3 regions of the Aminobacter sp. SR38 genome follow, and region 1 is predicted to be linked to each of the others. Evidence: predicted binding sites of a transcription regulator. Region 1 holds the regulator's gene; each other region holds the start of a gene.
What was found. Region 1 encodes LexA, which represses DNA repair genes until DNA is damaged. Its sites were predicted from a motif close to TGTTCNNNNTGTGTTCNG; they were not measured.

Region 1 (5,069 bases):
ACTCGACCGCGGTGCGGCGTTCCTGCTTCTTCCGGTTTTTCTGGCCGCCGGTGCCCTGGTGTATTTCGCGCTTCCGAACGAGCCGGATCTCGCGCCGCTCGTCGTTGTGTCAGCGACACTGGCCGTCCTCGCCTTCCTAACGCGCGGACGGCGGCCTGTTCACTACGCGCTGGCCGCACTCGCCGCCTCAATGCTCGGCATGGCGGTTGCAAAGTTCGAGACGGAACGCATGGCAACGAAGATGCTGGGCGCCGAGATCTCGACTGCCATCACCGGGCGCGTTGTCGAAATCGACAATCTGGACAAGGGCAGGGTGCGGCTGACGCTCGACGTTCTGGCGACTGCGCGCCCGGTCTTGCGCTATACGCCCGATCGGGTGCGGCTCGTTGCCCGCAAGCTTCCTGAGGGCGTCATGGCGGGGTCCGAGGTGACGGGTTATGTCAGGCTGATGCCGCCGTCCGGGCCTGTGCGGCCGGGCAGCTATGATTTTTCCTTCGAAAGCTATTTCGACGGCATCGGCGCCAGCGGCTTTTTCATGAAAGGCCCGGAGTTTGCTTCAACCACCCAGCCGCTGTCGGCCAGTGATCGTGCATTCGCGTCGATCGAGAATGTGCGCCAGAAGATTGCCCAGCGCATTCGCGACCGCATTGGCGGTCCGGAGGGCGAAATCGCGGCTGCCCTGGTCGTCGGCGTGAGCGGCGGCATTCCCGAGGATGTCAACGAGGCGCTGCGGCGTACCGGGCTCTACCACATCATCTCGATCTCGGGTCTGCACATGGCGATGGTCGCAGGCACGGTCATGCTTTTGATGCGGCTATGCTTCGCCGCCTTTCCCGGCTTCACCTCGCACCGGCCGGTCAAGAAGTACGCCGCAGGCGCAGCACTGCTCGCCATCGGTGGCTATCTGTTCATTTCAGGCGCCGAGGTCGCGGCGCAACGCAGCTTCATCATGCTGGCGGTGATGCTGACGGCCGTGCTGTTCGACCGTGCAGCACTCACCACGCGCAACCTGGCGATTTCGGCCGTCGTCGTGATCATGATCTCGCCCCACGAAGTCGTCGGGCCGAGCTTCCAGATGTCGTTCGCCGCAACGGCAGCCCTCGTTGGCGCATATGCCTGGTGGTCGGATCGGCGGGAGGAGCAGGCGCTGCCGGTAGGTCAGAGATCGCTGCCGTCCAAAATCTGGCGCTGGCTTGCGACAGTTGCGATAGGTCTCGCCGCGACGTCGGTGATTGCCGGGCTCGCGACCAGCGTTTTTGGCGCATGGCATTTCCAACGTGTTTCGCCCCTCAGCCTGTTCGCCAATCTGGCAGTCAGCCCGTTTGTGTCTGTCCTGGTCATGCCCTTTGCCGTCATGGCTGGCATCTTCATGCCGCTTGGGCTCGACGGCCCCTTCCTCGACACGATGGGCTTTGGCCTGAAGGCAATGATTGGCATCGCCACCTGGTTCTCCGAGCGCTCGCCGGTCGATGCGGTCGGCCTTGTCTCGTCACATGCGGTATTGTTGCTCACAGCAGCACTCGTCATCGCGTCGACGGCAACGACCTGGCTGCGCGCCGCCGCACTGCCATTCGCGGCCCTTGGGCTGCTGACGGTCGTGGAAACGGAAACGCCCGCCGTTCTCGTTTCGGAAGATGGCCGCCTCGTCGGCGTCCCGGTCGACGATGGCAAGCTGGCCGTCAATCGCGTCCGGCCGAACCAGTTCACCGTCGACAACTGGCAGCGCGCGCTGGCGTCGGAAACACTCGTCACCCCGGCCCGTTCGGCCGCGAATGCAACGAACGGGACTGTCCGTATGCCCAGCGAGACCGGCTCACAGCCAGCAGCCGATGCAGATGTCGCCGGTACGATACCCGGCAAACCAGTATCTGGAGAGCTAAACCCCGCCGGCGCGGACGCCTTCGTCTGTGATAGCGGGCTCTGCAAGGTTCAGCAACCAGAGGGTGCACGAATCGTCCATGCGGCGAATGCGAGCGCCGCTGCACGAGCCTGCGACAACGCGGATCTCGTCGTCGTCGACGATGCCACGGCAAGCGATGTCTGCCCCGGCGTGGCCGTGCTTACCAAACGCGAGCTGGCGCGCCTTGGCAGTGCGTCGATATTCATCACAGCCGAGGCGGCTGGCGTAGATCGGGCGGTCGAGATACGCCACGCCGTGGCGGAACCGTACCGCCCGTGGCATGCGCAGCGCCAATTTTCGCGCGAGGCGAGGGGCCTGTCACCCTACAAGCGAGCGGAGATGCCCCCGAAGACACCTGCCGGGGCAACCAAGGCGCACCCGAAAGCGCCGACTGCGGCCACACGGTGAGTCCGAAATCTGTACCCGCCGTCGCAGAGCCGTCAGATAAGGCAAGATAGCAACAGGGCAGATCAGTCCGGCTTACAGATTGCAGCAGGATGGACATGCCGAGGTGGCGGAAACGCAGCCCCGGCAATCAATAGCGGCGGATCAGGCCGACAAGCTTGCCCTGCACCTTGACCCTGTCCGGTCCGAAGATGCGGGTTTCATAGGCCGGATTGGCAGCCTCAAGAGCGATCGAGGCACCCTTGCGGCGGAAACGCTTGAGCGTCGCTTCTTCGTCGTCGACGAGGGCGACGATGATCTCACCGGGATTGGCCGTGGTCGAGCTGCGGATGACCACAGTGTCGCCGTCGAAGATGCCGGCCTCGATCATCGAGTCGCCCTTGACTTCGAGCGCGTAATGCTCGCCGCCCATGATCATGTCTGGCGGCACCGAAATCGAATGCGTCTTGTGCTGGATGGCGTCGATCGGCACACCGGCAGCGATGCGTCCCATGACGGGAATGGCAACCGCCGAAGCAACATCGTCGTCATTGCCGGCCGACATGCTGCGTGACGGCTCGGGTTTGCGGCCGAGGCTACCCTCGATGACGCTGGGCGAGAACTTCTTCGCCGCGTTGAGGCCAGGCGCGATCGAATCGGGCAGGCGCAGCACTTCAAGCGCGCGCGCCCGGTTGGGCAGGCGTCTGATGAAGCCGCGTTCTTCGAGCGCCGTGATCAGGCGATGGATGCCGGACTTGGAGGCGAGGTCGAGTGCTTCCTTCATCTCGTCGAAGGACGGCGGAATACCCGCTTCCTTCAGCCTCTCGTGGATGAATAGCAAAAGCTCGTGTTGTTTGCGCGTCAGCATCGCCACCCCCGAGGAATCAGAAGAAAAACAAACCCAGAACAAACACTATCTGTTCCAGTTGTGTTCCGCAACTGTTGATATTTCGTGAAGGGTGGAAGGTGCTGCTCAGCGCAACATCATCACCTTGCAGGCGCTGCCGGCTTCGACTGCAGGCGCGAAGGGCACCCGCACGATGGCGCAGTTGGCGTCGGCCAGCGTGCGCAGCATCGAAGAGTCCTGGATCAGGTAGGGTGTGACGACGAGACCCTCAGCGGTCTCGCGCGCAATCGCGCGGACAAAGTCCTGGCGCAGGTCGTTGGCCGCCATTGCCGTGTCGAGAATGCCGTTGCGCATGTCGGGCGAATAAGGGCGGCCGCCAAGCTTCGCCAGCAGAGGTTTCAGGAAAATCTGCGAGCAGATCAGGCTGGCAACCGGATTGCCCGGCAGGCCGACGCAGCGGCTGTTGCCGAGCCGGCCGAACATCAGCGGCTTGCCCGGGCGCATCGCGATCTTCCAGAAGTTGAGATCCATGCCGAGATCGGTCAGGACACGGTGAACGAGGTCGTGGTCGCCGACCGAAGCGCCGCCCAGCGTGACGATCACATCGGCGTCGGCGGCGAGCGCCTTGGCGACCAGTGCGGAGATTGCCTCGGTGCGGTCGGCGGCGATGCCGAGATCGAGTACGCGCGCGCCAACCGACTGAACGATCGCCGCGACGCCATAGGCGTTGGAGGCGATGATCTGGTCGGGCCCGGGATTGCTGCCCGGCGGCAACAGCTCGTCGCCGGTGGCGATGATGGCGACCAGAGGCGCCCGCAGCACTTCGACGCTGGGATGATTGGCAGCTGCGATCAGCGAGAGCGCTGCCGGGTCGAGCACACGTCCTGCATCAAGGATGAGGTCGCCCTGCTTGAAGTCGAGGCCCCTGGCGCGGATGTTGCGGCCAGCAAGCGTTGGCTCGAGCACCGCGATCTCGCCATTGCCGAGATCGCGAACGTTTTCCTGAATGACGACGGTATCCGCGCCTTGAGGCACCGGTGCGCCGGTGAAGATGCGGACGCACTCGCCCGGTCCGACGGTGCCCGTGAACTGCTTGCCGGCGGGTGCCTGGCCGATAACCTTGAGCTGCGCCGGCAGTGAAGCGATGTCGGCGGCCTGGACGGCGTAGCCATCCATGGCGGAGGCGTCAAAGGGCGGCTGGGTGCGCAGGGCGTGTAGTGGAGCCGAGAGCACGCGGCCCGATGCCTGGGCAAGGCCGACAGTTTCCGTGCCGCGTGGTTCGGCAGCGTCGAGCAGGCGCGCCAGGGCGTCGGCGACGGGCAGCAGCGCCATCTATTCGGCAGCCTTGTAGTCGCCCGACTTGCCGCCGGTCTTCTCGACCAGCCGGATGCCGGAGATCACCATGCCGCGGTCGGCGGCCTTGGCCATGTCGTAGATGGTAAGGCAGGCGACCGAGGCAGCCGTCAGCGCTTCCATCTCGACGCCGGTCTTGCCGGTGACGCGGGCAAGCGCCGTGACGCGCAGGCCGGGCAGCGCCTCATCTGGCTCGATCTCGACCGAAACCTTGGTCAAAAGAATGGGATGGCAGAGCGGCACGAGCTCATGGGTGCGTTTGGCCGCCATGATGCCGGCGATGCGGGCGGTGCCGAGCACGTCACCCTTCTTGGCGTTGCCCGACAGGATCAACGCCAGTGTCTCCGGGCGCATGACGACATGGCCTTCGGCAATTGCCGTGCGTGTCGTCTCGGCCTTGTCGCCGACGTCGACCATGTTGGCCTCGCCGGTGGCGCCGATATGGGTGAGGGTGGTTGCCATGTCAGGCGCTTGCCAGGGCTGCGCCATCGAGCAGCGCACGCGTCGCCGAGGTCACGTCGGCCTGCCGCATCAGGCTTTCGCCGACGAGGAAACTGGAGATGCCGGATTTCTGCAGACGCAGGC
Region 2 (5,069 bases), 120 kb from region 1:
CGGCGCCCATGTCTATGTCGCTCCTGAAGCGGCATTGTTCCTGTTCGGCACCCAGATGGACTTCGAGGTCACCACCCTGCGCACCGGCTTCACCTTCAACAATCCGAACCAGAGCTCGGCCTGCGGCTGCGGTGAGTCGGTCGAGCTGAAGCCCGCCGACCTCAAGGCGCTCGCCGAAGCGCGCGCGCAGGCCTGATCCTCAGCGGGGCATCAGCCAATGAGCGACGAAGCCATCCGCGAGACCTTCTCCGGCCTTGGCGATGTCACCATCCGCAAGATGTTCGGCGGCAAGGGCATCTATCACGACGGCCTGATCGTCGGCGTCGAGGTGCGTGGCGAAATCCTGCTCAAGGCCGATGCGGTGAGCGCGCCCGATTTCGAGGCGGCGGGAGCAACGCGCTGGACCGATGCCGGCGGGCGACCGGTCAACATGCCCTACTGGACAATTCCCGAAAGCGCCGTCGACGATCCTGATGAAATGACCGTGTGGGCGCGCAAGGCGTTCGAGGCGGCACTGCGCAGCAAGAAATAACCTCACATCTCGCCGGGCGGCACGAAGAAGCAGTTCTCGTGCTCTTCAGTCGGATGCAGGCAGATGTGATAGTTGCCGTCGCCCGAGAGGATTTCCGAGCCATAGGGTACGAAATAGCGGTTGTGGTGCGTCACCTTGCGGTGATCGCCGGGCTCCAGCACGATCGACCAGCCGCCGCCATTCTCCTTGACTGACTTCTCGGGAATGGCCTGGCACTCGCCATGTTCAATGTCGCCATGGCAGCAGGCCGGCGGATAGTTCCAGCCTGAAGCCGCCCGATGCGCCAAAGCCGGGGTGGTCATGACAGACAATGCCAGCAACGCAGACGCTACGGCAGCGCAGCAGCGCGCGAATGCCTGCATGCTGAGAAGTCGGCAACGCCCGCCACTGTCGGACATCACGCAAACCCCGATGATGCCGCCGGGCAATCCCGGACGGCAGGCTGGCCGCGCCGCAGCTTAAGCCTGCTTGTTCGGAATGTATATTATGAAGCTCTAATATTGACGTGAATGCGGTTCACGCCTTGGCCAGCGCGATCGCCACCTTGGCCGCCAGCCGCGCATTGTTCTCGACCAGGGCGATGTTGGTCTTCAAGCTGGCGCCGTTGGTCAGTTCGAGAATCTTGGCCAGCAGGAACGGCGTCACCGCCTTGCCCGAGATGTTTTGCGCCTCGGCCGCCTTCTGGGCCGCTTCGATGTAGCTGGCCATCGTTTCAGTCGGGATCTCGTCGCTCTCCGGCACCGGGTTGGCGACCAAAAGGCCGCCGTCGAGGCCGAGTGCTGCGCGCGTCGCATGCAGGCGGGCGATCTTGTCAGCTGTGTCGAGGCGCAGCGGTGCCGCATAGGGCGACTTGCGCGACCAGAAGGCCGGCACGATGTCGGAGCCGTAGGCGACAACAGGCACGCCACGCGTCTCCAGCACTTCCAACGTCTTTTCGATGTCGAGGATCGCCTTGGCGCCGGCCGAGACCACGATGACAGGCGTGCGCGCCAGCTCGTCGAGGTCGGCCGAGATGTCAAAGCTCTTCTCGGCGCCCTTGTGCACGCCGCCGATGCCGCCGGTCGCGAACACCTTGATGCCGGCGAGATGGGCCGCGATCATCGTCGCCGCCACGGTCGTGCCGCCGGTGCGGCCTTCGGCAACCGCATAGGCGATGTCGGCGCGCGACAGCTTCATTGCGCCGCCGGTCATGGCCAGCGATTCGCGCTCGCCGTCCGACAGGCCGATCTTGATGCGGCCGCCGATGACGGCGATCGTTGCGGGCACCGCACCTTCGTCCGAGATGATCTTCTCGACATTGGCCGCCATAGCCGAATTGTCGGGATAGGGCATGCCGTGGGTGATGATGGTGCTTTCGAGCGCGACAACCGGCTTGCCGGCGGCAAGAGCTGCGGCGACGGGCGCGTGGATGTCGATGAAGGGGCGGGCGGTTTCAGGCGTCATGTTGGTCTCCTTGGTCCGCGTCATGCCATTTCCCGGGCTTGCGGCACAAGGGCCAGCGCCGCGTCAAAGTCTGCCTGGGCGAGATCGGGCACCGCCGAGGCACTTTCTATGGCCAGCACGGCAGCAGCAATGCCCTCGCGCAGCGCCCGCTCCAACTGCAGGCCGCGCAGCAGCGCCACCGTCGTTGCCCCCGCCAGCGCGTCGCCGGCGCCGGTCACGTCGACGATCCAGCGTGGGGCAGGCGGTGTGATCTCGATCAGGCCGGCGGCGTCATAGGCAAAGACCGAGCTGCCGCCTGCCGTGACGACGCCGCGCATGAGCCCCGTGGCGCGCAGGCCGCGGGCGAAGGCGTCGGGCGTGGAATCGGCAGCGACATCAGCCAGCACCGCCGCCTCGCGCCGGTTCATGTAGAGGCAGGAGAGCTTGCCGAGGATCGGCGCCAGGCGCACCGCCTTGGCGGGCGAAATCGCAATGGCAAACAGCGGCTTGTCGGCAATCTCGCCGAGCTTGGCCAGCGCTGCTTCGGGCAGGTTGGCGTCGCACAGCACGGCATCCGTGCCGGCGATCGCCTCACGCGTCTTGGCGCGCCTGAGCTGCTTGGCGAAGGCAAGTTCGTAGAGGCTCATGTCTGCCAGTGCCGCGACCACGTCGCCGTCGCGGTCGAGCAGGGCGGTGTAGCTCGGCGTCGCCCGGTCGAGGAAGATGGCCGACAGGTCCTCGATGCCGTTGGCGGCGATCTCCGACGCTACGGCGTCGCCCGCCGCGTCGCCGCCGCGCACCGACATCAAGGCGCCGGTCGCCCCGCGACGCACAGCACCCCGCAACGCATTGAAAGCGCCGCCGCCAACCTCCTCGCTCATCGAGCCGGGGATCGAGGCGCCCGCCACGAACGGTGCCGTCATGCGGCCGCGCCGGTCGACATGGGCGCCTCCGATGGCGAGGATCTTGGGTGACGTCATGATGCAGGTGTCCGGCAGAGGTTTCGGGCGTGGAACTTAGTGTCTGGCGAGGCGGGCGGCAACCGAATCGCGGCGCGGGCGCATTTTCACGGCGGCGTTTCGCGCCATATGCGACATCGCATCACGTGCAGTTCTAAAACAAAAAAAGAACACGCGTGTGATTAGCCATAAATATCAGTATGTTGACTGCTCTTGCCAAATGAGAACAAAACAGATACAAAATTATATCGGCACCGGATCTGCCGGCCTTCATTGACGACCACGGGGTGATGTATCATGGCTCAGAATTCATTGCGGCTTGTAGAGGATAATTCGGTGGACAAATCCAAGGCTCTGGACGCGGCGCTGTCGCAGATCGAACGCGCCTTCGGCAAGGGCTCGATCATGCGCCTGGGCGCCAATGAGCAGGTTGTCGAGATCGGAACGGTCTCCACCGGCTCGCTCGGCCTCGACATAGCTCTTGGCGTCGGCGGCCTGCCGCGCGGACGCATCATTGAAATCTACGGGCCGGAAAGCTCGGGCAAGACGACGCTCGCTTTGCACACCGTGGCCGAAGCCCAGAAGAAGGGCGGCATCTGCGCCTTCGTCGACGCCGAACACGCACTCGACCCGGTCTATGCCCGCAAGCTCGGCGTCGATCTCGAGAACCTGCTGATCTCGCAGCCCGACACGGGCGAGCAGGCGCTGGAGATCTGCGATACGCTGGTGCGTTCCGGCGCCATCGACGTGCTGGTCGTCGACTCGGTTGCAGCGCTGACGCCGCGCGCCGAAATCGAGGGCGAGATGGGCGAGTCGCTGCCCGGCCTGCAGGCCCGCCTGATGAGCCAGGCGCTGCGCAAGCTGACGGCCTCGATCTCGCGCTCCAACACCATGGTCATCTTCATCAACCAGATCCGCATGAAGATCGGCGTCATGTATGGCTCGCCGGAGACCACCACCGGCGGCAATGCGCTCAAGTTCTATGCTTCGGTCCGCCTCGACATCCGCCGCATCGGCTCGGTCAAGGACCGCGACGAGGTCGTCGGCAACCAGACCCGCGTCAAGGTGGTCAAGAACAAGCTGGCCCCGCCCTTCAAGCAGGTCGAGTTCGACATCATGTATGGCGAAGGCGTGTCCAAGACCGGCGAGCTCGTCGATCTCGGCGTCAAGGCCGGCGTGGTCGAGAAGTCGGGCGCCTGGTTCTCCTACAATTCGCAGCGGCTCGGCCAGGGACGCGAGAACGCCAAGCTGTTCCTGCGCAACAATCCCGACGCGGCGCGTGAGATCGAACAGCTGCTCAGGCAGAATGCCGGTCTGATCGCCGAGAAGTTCCTCGAGAACGGCTCGCGCGAGGAAGACGACGGCGACGAAGCTGGCGCGATGTAGGCGCATTCGGGGCCGGTCCGGCGAACGCTGGACCAGACCCAAGACAGACGATTTGAGCGACCGCCGGCCATTGTGCCGGCGGTTTGCGTTTGTGAAGACGGCTTCGCTGATCGGGCGGCGGAATTGCGGGCTATTGCCGGTCCGGTGTTTCTGGACAGGGTTAAGGTGGGCGGCTAAAAGGCCAGTTCCAATTTCCGCCTGCAAAGGGCGGGGTGCATCTGTTCAGGGCGGCGATCAAAGGCGGCAATATGAGTGGCGTGAACGAGATCAGGTCGACATTTCTCGACTACTTCAAGAAGAACGGACACGAGGTCGTAGCCTCCAGTCCGCTCGTCCCGCGCAATGACCCGACCTTGATGTTCACCAATGCCGGCATGGTGCAGTTCAAGAATGTCTTCACCGGGCTCGAGACGCGCTCCTATTCGCGCGCCGCAACCGCGCAGAAGAGCGTGCGCGCCGGCGGCAAGCACAACGACCTCGACAATGTCGGCTACACCGCGCGCCATCTCACCTTCTTCGAGATGCTCGGCAACTTCTCCTTTGGCGACTATTTCAAGGAGCAGGCGATCGAGCTTGCCTGGAACCTGATCACCAAGGAGTACGGGCTCAAGAAGGACAAGCTGCTCGTCACCGTCTATCACACCGACGACGAGGCGGCCGACCACTGGAAGAAGATCGCCGGCTTCACCGACGACCGCATCATTCGCATCGCCACCTCGGACAATTTCTGGGCGATGGGCGATACCGGCCCGTGCGGCCCGTGCTCGGAA
Region 3 (5,069 bases), 1.7 Mb from region 1:
GAGAACTTCAGGATCGCCTGCTCGATCGCCGCCTGCACCGTGTGCAGGCCAGCCTGCCGCTGCCACCCGGCATAGGCGCGACCGTCATATTCCAGATCAAGGCGATAGCGCGGCATGTGCAGTCAAACCTCCGGCCGCCTTACGCGGCTAGAGCAGTACCGAAGGCCGAGGCATAGACCAGCTTGCCCGTCTCGGGCGCATCGCCCCAGGCCAGGGCCTGCAGCGCGTCGCACTGGTAGTCGCTCTCGAACCCTGCTGCGCGCTCGTGGCTGTAGCCGAAGCGGCCATAATAGGCCGGATCGCCAAGCACCACGGCGATCGTCTCGCCGGCATCCTTGAGCCGGATGTGGGCTTCGCGGACCAGCGCGCCACCGATGCCGGTGCCGTGGAAATCGGGCTCGACCGCCAGCGGGGCGAGCGCCACCGCCGGAACCGTCTTGCCGCCGTTCTGGATGTAAAGCCTGGAAAACAGGATGTGGCCAACCACATCGCCATCCTCTTCAGCCACCAGTTCGACGACCGCATCGCCTTCGGCAACCAGCGCATCGACGAGACCAGCCTCGGCCTGCTGCCCGAAGGCGTGTTCTTCTACGAGGCGGATCGCCTCGCGGTCGCGGGGCGTAGCTGCCCTAATCGACATCATGCTCATGACAACTTCATTCCTTTTTCGATCTTGGCACCGCGCAGGAATTCATCCGCGGTGACGGGTTTTCCTCCCGCCCTTTGTACCTCGACCAACCTCACGGCAGCGTCGCCGCAGGCAATCTCCAACCGGTCGTCGAGAACCGTTCCCGGCTCTCCTTGTCCAGCGGCGCGTTGCGAGCGCAGTATTTTCAAGCGCTCGGTTCGTCCGCCGATTTCGATTTCGCACCATGCGCCGGGGAATGGCGACAGGCCGCGGATATTGTTGTCGACCGCCGTCGCCGGCAAGGTCCAATCGATCCGCGTCTCCGCTTTATCGATTTTTTTGGCGTAGGTCACGCCTTCCGATGGCTGCGGCACCGTTTCCAGCTTGCCCGCTTCGAGCTCTGCGAGAGCGTCCACCATCAGCAAAGCGCCTGCCGCCATCAGGCGGTCGTGCAGCTCACCGGCCGTCATGTCGGGTCCAATCGCGACTTTTTCAAGTCGAGCCACCGGTCCGGTGTCCAATCCCTCTTCCATCCGCATGACCATCATGCCGGTTTCCGCATCGCCTGCCATGATGGCGCGCTGGATCGGAGCCGCCCCGCGCCAGCGCGGCAGCAGCGAGGCATGGCCGTTGTAGCAGCCCAGCCGCGTGCCCTGAAGAATGGCCTTGGGTAGCAGCAAACCGTATGCAACGACCACTGCGACGTCGGCCTTAAGCTGGGCAAAGGCCGCCTGTTCGGCCTCACCCTTCAGCGACAGCGGCGTGCGCACCTCAATGCCCAGCCGCTCGGCCTCGCGCTGCACCGGCGACGGCGTCAGCTCCAGCCCGCGGCGCCCTGCGGCGCGCGGCGGCTGCGAATAGACGGCAACGACCTCGTGGCCGGCTTCTGATATCGCACGCAGCGTCGGCACGGAAAAATCCGGCGTGCCCATGAAGATGACGCGAAGGCTCATTCTGTTCCGGCTATCCCGCACAGCCCCGGACGGCGTCGGCCGACCGTTCAGGCCATCGCTTCAAACGGGTTTACGAGCTTCAGGTCAAGCCCGTCGAAGTCTCCGGTCGGCCAGGCTCTCACCCCACCATGCGGCTCGGCGGACGGTCCTTGGCAAGCTTCTTGAACTTCTTCATCACCATGTCGCGCTTGAGCTTGGAGATGTAGTCGATGAACAGCACGCCATCGAGATGGTCGATCTCGTGCTGCAGGCAGGTGGCCAATAGACCGTCGGCCTCGACTTCCTGCTCCTTGGCGTTCTCGTCGAGATATTTGACCCGCACCATGGCCGGGCGCTCGACCTCGGCGTAATAGTCCGGGATCGAGAGGCAGCCTTCCTCATAGATCGAGCGATCGTCGCTGCGCGAGACGATCTCGGGATTGATGACCGTCATCGGCGCCGGCTCTTCGCCTTCCTTGGCAAGGTCGATCACCAGCATGCGCAGCGGCTCGCCGACCTGGATGGCGGCAAGGCCGATGCCCGGCGCGTCATACATGGTGTCGAGCATGTCGCGCGCGAACTTGCGGGTGGCGTCGTCGATGCGCTCGACCGGCTTGGAAACCAGGCGCAGGAGCGGATCGGGCAGGATGATGAGCGGCTTGATGGTCATGCGCATCAACTAGGATGTCAGGCGAAAACCGTCAACAGGGCTCGATCCAGGATGTTCCCGTTTTGATCTGACCCTTTTGTGCGAATCGGCTATGGTGCGCGCCATGAACGAGCTTTCCAGCATCCTGTCCGCCCCCATCGCCCAGCTTGGCGCCTCCGTGCTCACGCTCGGGCAGGCGCTGCTGTTTGCAGCCGTGCTGTTCGTCGCACTTGTCGTCGTGCTGATGGTGGCGCTGTGGCGCTCGGCCAAGGCGCGCGCGGTTGCAGCCGCCGAGGCCGCCGACCACGCCCGCGATGCCGAGGCCCGCATGGCGGGTATCCTGCAGGCGCAGGCGGAGATGCAGGGCCGGCTCGGCACGGTGGCCGAAATCTTCGGCTCGCGCCAGGCGGAGCTGACCCAATCGCTGAGCCAACGTCTCGACGCCATGACCGGCCGCCTTGGCCAGACAATGACCGAGCAGACCAAATCGACGCATGAGAGCCTGGCCAAGCTGCAGGAGCGGCTGGCGGTCATCGATACCGCACAAGGCAACATCCAGTCGCTTGCCGGCCAGGTGGTGCAACTGCAGGCGATCCTCTCCAACAAGCAGACGCGCGGCGCCTTCGGCCAGTCGCGCATGGAGACGATCGTCGCCGACGGCCTGCCGCTCGGCGCCTACGAATTCCAGGCGACGCTGTCGAACAACAACCGGCCGGACTGTCTTGTCAGGATGCCGAACGGCGCGCCGTCACTTGTCATCGACGCCAAGTTTCCGCTCGAGGCGTGGAACGCCATTCGCGCGGCAGCCGATACCGAAGGTGCGGCTGAAGCGCAGAAATATGCCGCCCAGGCCTTCCGGCGCGATCTCGAAGTCCACATCAAGGCGATCGCCGACAAGTACCTGATCTCGGGCGAGACCCAGGACACCGCCTTCATGTTCGTGCCCTCGGAATCGATCTTCGCCGAAATCCACGAGAACTTCGAATCGCTGGTGCAGCGTGCCCACCGCGCCCGCGTCGTCATCGTGTCGCCGTCACTGCTGATGCTGTCGATCCAGGTCATCCAGGCGATCCTCAAGGACGCCCGCATGCGCGAACAAGCGCACCTGATCCAGGGCGAGGTCATCCGCCTGATGGAAGATGTCGGCCGCCTCGACGAACGCGTGCGTAAACTCAAGACGCATTTCGATCAGTCGAGCAAGGACATCGACGACATCCTCGTATCGTCGTCCAAGGTCACCAAACGCGGCGAAAAGATCGAGGCGCTGGAATTCGGCACGGGCCATGCCGGCGAGGCGGAAGCTACGGCCAAGCCCCAGCCTCCGGGCGCCCGGGCTGCCGATTCCAAGACTGGGCAGCTCAGGCTGCGCGTCGTCGAGGAAAGCGACTAGCGCAGCAAAGCCCTGCCCTCAGGACTGTTTCTCCACCGTCTCCATGCCGTCGAACTCCGGCAGCCAGTGCAACGCCGATCGGTGCCAGACCTGTTTGCGGGGCACCAGTTGCTCGCGCTGGTCCGAAGTTCCGGTCCTCAACCCATAGACCTTGGGTCCGTCACCGACCGAAGTGGCGAACAGGTGCGAGCCACATTCGGGGCAGAAGCCCTGCGCGCGTTTGTTACCACTGTCGCCTGTCTTGACGTAAATCTTCGGCGCTCCCGAAAACGCGATCTTGTCCTCCGGCACCGGAACGGTGACGCGAAAGGCCGTTCCGGTCAGTTTCTGGCAATCGGTGCAATGGCAGATAGCCGTCTTCTCCGGATCGACTTCGGCCTTGTAGGTAATGGCGCCGCAATGGCACCCGCCTTCGATCTTCACTTCGAACTCCTCCTGTCCTGCAGTGCGTGATTCCCGGGCACCCTAGCCGCCTTCGGGCATCGGCGTCCCTTCCTTCGGGTTCACGATCCGGTCATGACGCAGCTTCCATCGCTGCGACGTCTGCGGCTTGACGAACACCGACGTCACCTCGGGAACTTCGGCCTTGAGCTTCGTCTCCAGTCTTTCGACGCAGGCTTCTATCTCCGCCGCCGAGATGTGGTCGACGAAGTCGAGGCTGAGCCCGGCAACCACCTGCTCCGGCCCCAGATGCACCGTCAGCACGCCATTGGCTTGCTCGACGGCGGGATCGGCCTGGGCGATCGCCAGTATCGCCGCCTGCACGTCCGCCGAAGCCGGCTCGCCCATCAGCAAACCCTTGCTCTCACGCGCCAGGAACACCGCCGTGGCGCCAAGGATCAGGCTGATGCCGATCGAGGCGGCACCGTCGAGCCAGGGCTGCTCGAAATAATGCGCGGCAAAGATGCCGGCAAAGGCAATGACCAGGCCCAGCAAGGCGGCACTGTCTTCAAACAGCACCGTGTAGACGCTCGGGTCCTTGCTCCGTCGCACCGCCTGGATGTAGCCGAGACTGCCCTTGCTGCGGCGGAATTCTCTGAGCGCAACCAACCACGAGCCGCCCTCGAACACCATGCAGGCGCCAAGCACCACATAGTTGACGAGCGGATTCTCGATCGGCGCGGGGTGGAGCATGTGGACGATGCCTTCATAGAAGGCCACGCCGGCACCAAGCGCGAAGACCAGCAGGGCAACGATGAAGCTCCAGAAATAGAGCTCGCGGCCATGGCCGAGCGGGTGGGTGAGATCAGGCGGCCGGGCGGCGCGATGCAGCCCGTAGAGCAGCAAAAGTCCGTTGCCGGTGTCGACGAGCGAATGCACGCCTTCCGACAGCATCGCCGAACTGCCGGTGAAGGCAGCGGCGACGAACTTGGTGACGGCAATCAGCAGATTGCCGGCAATCGCCGCAAAGATCACTAGCCTGGAGCCGGAGTGTCCTGCCATCGGTCCCTCACCGCAGCGACTTTAGCG

Region 2: a site for LexA is predicted at 3,069-3,086, ahead of recA (recombinase RecA). Genes of this name have one in related genera too.
Region 3: a site for LexA is predicted at 2,283-2,300, ahead of IG197_RS10530 (DNA recombination protein RmuC). Genes of this name have one in related genera too.

The regions. Positions count from the first base shown of each region.
Region 1 covers NZ_CP062112.1:482,160-487,228, reverse strand. Annotated here, with positions in the region: gene IG197_RS02415 (ComEC/Rec2 family competence protein) at 1-2,308, shown strand, start outside; gene lexA (transcriptional repressor LexA) at 2,436-3,152, opposite strand; gene glp (gephyrin-like molybdotransferase Glp) at 3,258-4,463, opposite strand; gene moaC (cyclic pyranopterin monophosphate synthase MoaC) at 4,464-4,946, opposite strand; gene trpC (indole-3-glycerol phosphate synthase TrpC) at 4,948-5,069, opposite strand, start outside.
Region 2 covers NZ_CP062112.1:606,661-611,729, reverse strand. Annotated here, with positions in the region: gene sufA (Fe-S cluster assembly scaffold SufA) at 1-196, shown strand, start outside; gene IG197_RS03060 (TfoX/Sxy family protein) at 218-532, shown strand; gene IG197_RS03055 (hypothetical protein) at 535-834, opposite strand; gene IG197_RS03050 (pseudouridine-5'-phosphate glycosidase) at 1,049-1,975, opposite strand; gene IG197_RS03045 (carbohydrate kinase family protein) at 1,996-2,934, opposite strand; gene recA (recombinase RecA) at 3,211-4,299, shown strand; gene alaS (alanine--tRNA ligase) at 4,548-5,069, shown strand, end outside.
Region 3 covers NZ_CP062112.1:2,148,618-2,153,686, forward strand. Annotated here, with positions in the region: gene truA (tRNA pseudouridine(38-40) synthase TruA) at 1-116, opposite strand, end outside; gene IG197_RS10515 (GNAT family N-acetyltransferase) at 140-649, opposite strand; gene fmt (methionyl-tRNA formyltransferase) at 646-1,581, opposite strand; gene def (peptide deformylase) at 1,700-2,230, opposite strand; gene IG197_RS10530 (DNA recombination protein RmuC) at 2,334-3,599, shown strand; gene IG197_RS10535 (GFA family protein) at 3,618-4,022, opposite strand; gene IG197_RS10540 (cation diffusion facilitator family transporter) at 4,065-5,042, opposite strand.